One region of the Lysinibacillus sp. NPDC047702 genome, then DNA from elsewhere that is predicted to be linked to it. Evidence: riboswitches for the same ligand, from Rfam matches in the RefSeq annotation. Region 1 holds a riboswitch; the other holds the start of a gene.
What was found. Region 1 has a riboswitch for cobalamin ahead of ACQKIM_RS16445 (glutaredoxin family protein). Riboswitches for the same ligand answer to the same signal wherever they lie in the genome.

Region 1 (3,902 bases):
TTATTCTAACTTAACAGCAGATGTACTTGTAGATGATTTAATAGCACTTACAGATTATATTTCCCAACGTTTTGGCAAAGAGAAAGTAATATTAATAGGCCATTCTTATGGAACATACCTAGCAACTAGGGCTTCTTATAAAGCTCCAGAAAAATATGAAGCCTATATTGGAATTGGTCAGGTGAGTAATATGCAAGAAAGTGAAATAGATAATTTGAATTATACAATAAGTGAAGCGAAAAAAGCCGGAAATACAGAAGATGTGAAGTACTTAGAGGGAATCGCTGAAAAAATACATGCTGGAGAGTCAGCGGCTCCAAGAGGTTATGTAGGGAAGTACGGCGGCGCTACAAGACTTATTAATATGTCGGATGGCGATATACTATTAAGTCGTGAGTATAATTTATTGGATTTTATTCGCTATAACAATGGAATAGCTAAGACACAAGCACAACTTGTTAAAGAGGTTTTTGATAAGCCACTACCTAAGATAGTTACCAAACTTGATTTACCATTTTATTTTGTAATGGGTAAATACGATGCTATGACTTCATATAATGCAGCAAAAAATTATTTTGATGTAATGGAAGCGGATAAAAAAGAATTTATTTCTTTCGAGCAATCAGCTCATTATCCACAATTTGAAGAGAAGGAAAAATTTTATAGATGGATGTGCGAAACATTTAAATAGGTAAGCTTTGATATCTGTCGGAAATCTTGATTGGGAATATTCCTCTTAAGGGATATAATATGTTACAAATGGGAAAATGATTATTTAAAAATAGTTTCTTTTATAGTTCGAAAAATGGTAAAGTGAAAGAAGTCTATGATAGTTTAATAGACTGTGAAAGAGAGTATAATCTTATAACAGCAATTAGATTATATAAATTATTATCCTCAGTTATAAGGATTTGTCTCTATTTATTCGGTATAGAATAATTTGTTAGGATTTATTAAAAATCAAAATTAAAACAGTCTATTATTCTTCTTCGGAATAAGGGCTGTTTTTATGTAAAGATTATTAGTAGTAGCTTATGCCTCTATATTTTTGATGTTATATTCCAAAAAGGTATTTACATAATTATTTCTTGCATAAGAAAGGCAAGAAACGGACTTTAATCTTTAACATTAGTTGATTAAGGAAATACATAGTGTTACATATTTCTTTATCAGTTGTCTATTATTGTTGAAATAATAGATGGACTATTGTTCTATAGCGTTAAGCTGCCTAGCTATCAACTTGCTTAACATCATTTGGCGGAAAATATCGAATAATCTTACTATTAAGAAGTCTCTAATCTAGATTTACTTTTATTTTGAAGGATGGTACACTTAGTTCTATTGGAAAAACAATATATTGTGTTTGTTTTATTCGGGTACTACTATATGTAGTTTAATAGGGAAGTTCGGTACAATACCGACGCTGTCCCCGCAACTGTAAAGCTGACGATGATTTAAGCCACTGTGCTTTCGCATGGGAAGGAAATCAGAGAGTGAAGCAAAGCCAGGAGACCTGCCTATATAAAACACAACAATCATTTCTTCGGGGATTAAGAAATGGGGACGTAGCTATTTTTATGTATTTTTAACGTTTCCATTTTAGGCTATCTCTCTTGAAGGGAAAGCCTTTTTATATTATGAAAAGAGGGATTTATTTGAAACTTTATACGAAAACAATTTGCCCGAAATGTCTTTGGGTAAAATCTGAATTACAACGAGTAGGAATTGAAGCAGAAATTGTGAATATAGATCATGATGAAAAAGCAAAGCAAACTATTATGGATGCAGGGTTTTTAAGTGTGCCAGTTCTTGAATATAATGAGACATTTATAGGGGATGTTAAGGAAATTGTTTCTCAAATCGAGCTGATTACACTATGATCGTCTATGCTAGTCGTACAGGAAATGTCCGAAATGTTGTCTCTAAATTAAGGGGGAAATCAATGGAACTTTCTGAGGAATTACTGTTGGGTGAGCCATACCTTTTAATAACATACACTGACGGATTAGGTGATATCCCTACTAAAGTGGCTCGTTTTTTAGAACAAAACGGGAATTACTGCAAGGGTGTAGTTGTAAGTGGCAACAGTAACTTCGGCCATACGATTTTTGGCGCTGCTGGTGAGAAAATTGCAGCAAAGTATCATGTGCCTCTAGTACGTAAATTAGATTTACGAGGAAATCAAAATGATTATGAAGCAATACAAACGTTTTATGAAATGAGGGTAATCGCATGAAAACATATTTAAAGCTTAATAATGATGTACTGAATCGTTATAGTACAACAGGTCAATTAGAGTTAGAAAAGGATCGAGAAGCAACACGCCGCTACTTTTTAGAATATGTAAACGTGCGTCTACGTTACTTTATTGATATTGAGGAAAAAATCCGTTATTTAGTCGATGAGGGTTATTATGAAAAAGCATTTATCGATATGTATGAAATGGAATTTATTAAAAAGCTGTACAAAAAGGCATATGATTATCATTTCCGTTTCCCATCCTTTATGAGTGCGAGTAAATTTTATGATAGTTATGCTATGAAGAGCCGTGACGGGGAAGAAATTTTAGAAAAATATGAGGACCGTATTGTTATTATTGCTTTGTATTTAGCACAAGGTGACATGATCTTAGCAGAACGTTCTGTTGAAGCGATGATGGAAGCGTATCAGCCTGCAACACCAACAGCTTTAAATAGTGGAAAAAAAGCACGTGGAGAACTAGTAAGCTGCTTTAAATTATCAATGGATGACTCAATGAATAGTATTGCTGAAAATATTGGTTATTGCTTGGAGCTATCACGCCTTGGCGGTGGGGTTGGAGTAAATTTAACAGATTTACGTCCTTTGGGTGATCCAATTAAAGAGATTCTAAATCGTGCAAGTGGTGTAATCCCAGTAGCGAAATTGCTAGAAAACTCTTTCAGCTATTCCAATCAACTAGGACAACGAAATGGCTCGGGCGTTGTCTATTTAAATATTTTTCATGCTGACATAGAAAATTTTATTTCATCCAAAAAACCAAATGCTGATGATAAAATTCGCCTAGCAACTTTATCAACAGGAATTATTTTACCAAGTATTTTCTTTGAACTGATGAAACGTGATAAAGATATTGTATTGTTTAGTCCATATGATATTTTTAAAGAATATGGTAAACGTATGTCTGAGATTTCAATTACAGAAATGTATTATGAGTTACTGGATAATCCGAATATTCGTAAAATTAAGCGCTTGAATGCACGTAAACTTTATACAGAGGTAAAAAAAGCACAATTTGAATCAGGCTATCCATTTGAAATTTTTGATGATAATGTCAATAACGTGCATCCGCTTAAAAATATTGGTCGTGTGAAAATGTCAAATTTATGTACAGAAATCTTGCAAGTTCAAGAAACAAGTATTATTACTGACCAAGATGTGCCGAATGAATATGGGCTAGATGTATCTTGTAACTTAGGGTCAATTGATATCCATGCAGCAAGCAAAGTAAATGATTTCGAAACATTAGTTGATACAGCTATGCATTTACTAACAAATGTGTCGCAAATGACGCACATCAAGAATGTACCATCTGTTGCAAAAGCAAATAAATTAATGCATTCAGTAGGGCTTGGTTGTATGAATCTCCATGGTCATCTTGTTACTGAGGGAATCATGTATGGCTCAAAGGAATCTATTGATTTTATGGATCGCTTTATGGAGGCGATGAATTATTATTCACTCAAATCTTCAATGGAGATGGCGAAAGAAAGAGGCGAAACCTTCCACCGATTTGAGGAAAGTGATTACGCTTCAGGCAACTATTTTAATCAATATGTAAATAAAACAGAGGAAGAGCTGTCACCTGTTGTGCTAAAAGCGCTTGGAAATATTCCGATCATTACGGCAAAAATGTGGGAAAA
Region 2 (3,902 bases), on a different contig from region 1:
CTCGAATATGCAGGGTTCCCTGTAATGCTTTGATAAAAGTTAAGCGTTGATGGCCATCATGTCGAATTTTAAAGACTTCACCTTGAAATGATGCAGCAGCATCGAAATGTGTTTCAGTAAGCAGTGGAAGCTGTGCTAGGAGTTCCTGTATCCCCATATCTTTTAATGCAGAGCCAGTAAAGCATAAAAAGGCCTTTTCCTGTTTAATCATCACTTGGAGGTGGGCAAGACAGCGAGCACTATCTAATGTTTCATTAAGAAAAGCATCCAAAAGATTGTCATCACGTTCAGCTAGCCATTCCATTATGTTAGAAGGAATATAATCCGAATGGAACATTTCATTTACTAGTAGTACATCCTCAGAGCAATCTTTTTGAAGCTGTGCCATAACATGATTCACCACTGCACCTTCACGATCAATTTTATTGATAAAAAAGAAGGTTGGAATGTGATACTGACGTAATAGGTGCCAAACTGTTTCAGTATGCCCCTGTAGCCCCTCAACTGCACTAATCACAATGATGGCATAATCCATAACACGAATCGCACGCTCCATCTCAGGGGAGAAATCGACGTGTCCAGGTGTATCGATTAATGTATATGTGTCGTTGCCAATTGTCATACGACCTTGCTCCGCAAAAATAGTGATGCCGCGTTGTCGCTCTAGCTCATGATTATCTAGGAATGTATTCTGATGATCTACCCGCCCGCGAGCCTGAATACTTTTGGTATGAAATAATAATTGCTCTGAGAATGTTGTTTTTCCTGCATCCACATGAGCAAGGATCCCAATAGTTTTGTACATAAATTAATCCTCGTTTCTATAAATCCGTCTATTTTATTGTAACAGAATTTTAATAAATTCAAGGTAAATAGTTTTAGAATATGTCATAATAGTGTTCCAAATCTAATGATTGCGAAAATAATTTAATGTAAAATAGTTCTCGTTTATGTATGAATATTTCTGTAATAATAAATATATTTAGTAAATGGATTATTTTGTGAGATTGCGAACGGAAATTACTTTTGCTAGTCTATCAATAATATTTATAACAATACATAATACCTTTATATTGGTGCAAATGGCCTTTGTCATTTGCTTAAAAGGGAAATCGGTGAGAATCCGATGCTGTCCCGCAACTGTAAATGGGGAGTCTATACAATATGCCACTGTAATCACACTATGGGAAGGCGTACAGATGATGAACCTAAGCCAGGATACCTGCCAATAATATTCTTTACTTCAACCACGAGGATGGGGATAGTGAATCAGGTCAAAAGCCGTCTTTTCACTATGCGTACCTCTTGGAAACAAGGGGATTTTTTTATGCCCTTTTTCAATTTGTTATACAGTTCATCACGAATCATGGTAGCAAAGAAGTCTACTGATTTCTTACTATATATAACATCAAAGGAGATAAAGACATGAAGAAATGGAACAGCATGTGGCTTGTCTTTGCACTGGCATTGATGGCTATTTTAGGTGCATGCAGCGCGAAGGAAGATAATGAATCAGCAGCACAAGGGGAAAAGGTTGAACCATCACAAGCGGCAACGACAGAAGTAACGATTGACAATAATGGGACAACGCAAGTTTATAAAGAAGCTCCCAAAAAAGCGATTAGCTTAAACCAACATGTAACAGAAATTATGCTAGCTTTAGGCTTAGAAGATTCAATGGTTGGCACAGCCTATTTAGATGATAAAATTTATGAGCCTTTACAAGCTGCTTACGACAAGGTACCTGTATTAGCTGACCAATATCCTACAAAGGAGCAGGTAATTGATGCAGAGGCAGATTTTTTATATGGGGGATGGAAAAGTGCCTTTGGTGAAAAAGGTGTCGGCACTCCAGAAGAGCTTGAGGCATTAGGGATTCACACATATCTACATACAGCATCCAATATGACAAAGCCAACTTTAGAGGATATTTTCATAGATATTCGTAATATCGCAAAAATATTCCGTGTCGAAGATCGTGGAGAAGCTTTAATCGATCAAATGACGAAGGATGTAGAGGCTATTCGGGCGAAATTACCCCAGGATGGCAAAGAGCTGCCTGTTTTAGTTTTTGACAGCGGTGATAAGGATGTCTTTACAGCAGCGCAAAACTTTATGAATGAGTTGGTAACGATTGCTGGAGGCAAAAACGTTTTTGGTGATGTCGAATCTGGGTGGACAACCGTTTCAAAGGAAGAGGCAGTTGCGCGTAATCCAGAGGTGATTGTTGTTATTGATTATGGAGAGACATCTGCTGAAGAAAAAATTAATTTCTTAAAGAATGACCCAGCATTAAAAGAAACAGAAGCCGTGAAAAATGAACATTTTGTTATTTTACCACTATCTGCAGCATCTGAAGGAGTTCGTGCCGCAGAAGCCATTCAAATTTTGGCAAAAGGCTTTTATCCAGATAACTTTTAAAATTTGAGCTAGCATTTTGCTAGCTCCTTTTTCATAAGGAGACATTATACATGAATGCATTTAATATGAACATACCAGAGAAAACCTTTGAAAAGCTAAATCAGCAGGGAGATTTTACTCGACTTGCAGTAAGCCCTGGAATTATTAATAAGCATTATACGCCAACACAATTTCAAATAATTGCAGAGGTCGTTGGGGAGACTGGTGCTATTAAATATTCTGCATCCTACAGTATTTTATTATCAATTCCAACTGTTGATGTGGCGGAGTCCATTAACGAATTACGAAAAGCTGGCCTGTACGTGGCAAAGCAGGGTCCCATCGTTGCCATGAAGGCATGTGATTTCTGTGATGGTGATAAAATGGAGGCCGCCCCTATAACAGAGCAATTATATTCTTCATTAGAAGGGATGACAGTTCCTGCAAGATTACGTTTAAATGTCAATGGCTGTGCATCAGCTTGCTATAATGCTGTCTATGATGATATCGGTCTAGTTTATCAAAAGGATAGCTTTGATGTTTATTTGGGGGCGGTACCGATGGGGGCAAATGCTCAAGCAGGAACATTGTTTGCTAAACGAATCCCAGTTAATCGTATTGAAAGCTATCTCCATGCGATTATTCTACTCTACAAGGAACATGCTCGACCAAATGAACCTTTTTATAAATTTTATCGTAGAACAAAAACGACTGACTATTGGGACAAGCACTTGAATTCTGAAAACTAGTTATCGTTATATATTCCGGTCCTTTGATACTAACCACCTTATCGTAAAATACTTCTTCACATATAAAAGATTAATGAGCTTAAAAATATTTCTCTTTTAAGCAGGGAAAATCCTTAGTGTATCGAAATAAAGTACTATGTAAGAATTTCAACAAGAAGGAGCGAATAATAGTGAGGCATGGGATTCAACCAGAAGATTTATATCGATTAAAATCAGTATCAGATCCACAAGTATCACCAGACGGAACAGAAGTTGTTTATGTAGAAACTTATATTGATGAAAAGAAGAAAGATTATGTATCTAATTTATTTTATATAAATTTCAATGAAAAAAATCCTCAACAATGGACATTCGGTGATGATAAAACGAATTCACCTGTATGGTCTACTGACGGAAGTAAAATTGCGTTTGTCTCAACGAGAACTGGTAAGCCACAAATTTTTGTGCTTGCTAAAGCAGGTGGAGAGGCCAAACAAATTACAAATTGTAAAAACGGTGCGACATCACCTGTATGGTCTCCGTGTGGTAAGAAAATTGCCTTCTCTGTAAAGCTTGGTAAAAATGAAGACATCTTTGATAAAGTCGAAGGTGAAAAGAAAGAGGAAAATGAACTCAAACCACTTGAAATAAACAACATGAAGCATAAATCAGATGCAGCCGGATTTCTGGATATGGAGCAATATACTCACATTGCCATCGTTCATCTTGAATCAGGAGAGTTGGAACAAGTGACTAAAGGAAACCATCATTTCC

Region 2: another riboswitch for cobalamin. It lies ahead of ACQKIM_RS17425 (ABC transporter substrate-binding protein); the one in region 1 lies ahead of ACQKIM_RS16445 (glutaredoxin family protein).

Annotation. Positions count from the first base shown of each region.
Region 1 is NZ_JBNNMG010000035.1:14,893-18,794, forward strand. Features, by position in the region: gene ACQKIM_RS16440 (alpha/beta hydrolase) at 1-691, shown strand, start outside; cobalamin riboswitch at 1,358-1,535, shown strand; gene ACQKIM_RS16445 (glutaredoxin family protein) at 1,656-1,880, shown strand; gene nrdI (class Ib ribonucleoside-diphosphate reductase assembly flavoprotein NrdI) at 1,877-2,236, shown strand; gene nrdE (class 1b ribonucleoside-diphosphate reductase subunit alpha) at 2,233-3,902, shown strand, end outside.
Region 2 is NZ_JBNNMG010000039.1:29,309-33,210, forward strand. Features, by position in the region: gene ACQKIM_RS17420 (GTP-binding protein) at 1-805, opposite strand, end outside; cobalamin riboswitch at 1,058-1,244, shown strand; gene ACQKIM_RS17425 (ABC transporter substrate-binding protein) at 1,426-2,421, shown strand; gene ACQKIM_RS17430 (precorrin-3B methylase) at 2,472-3,149, shown strand; gene ACQKIM_RS17435 (S9 family peptidase) at 3,314-3,902, shown strand, end outside.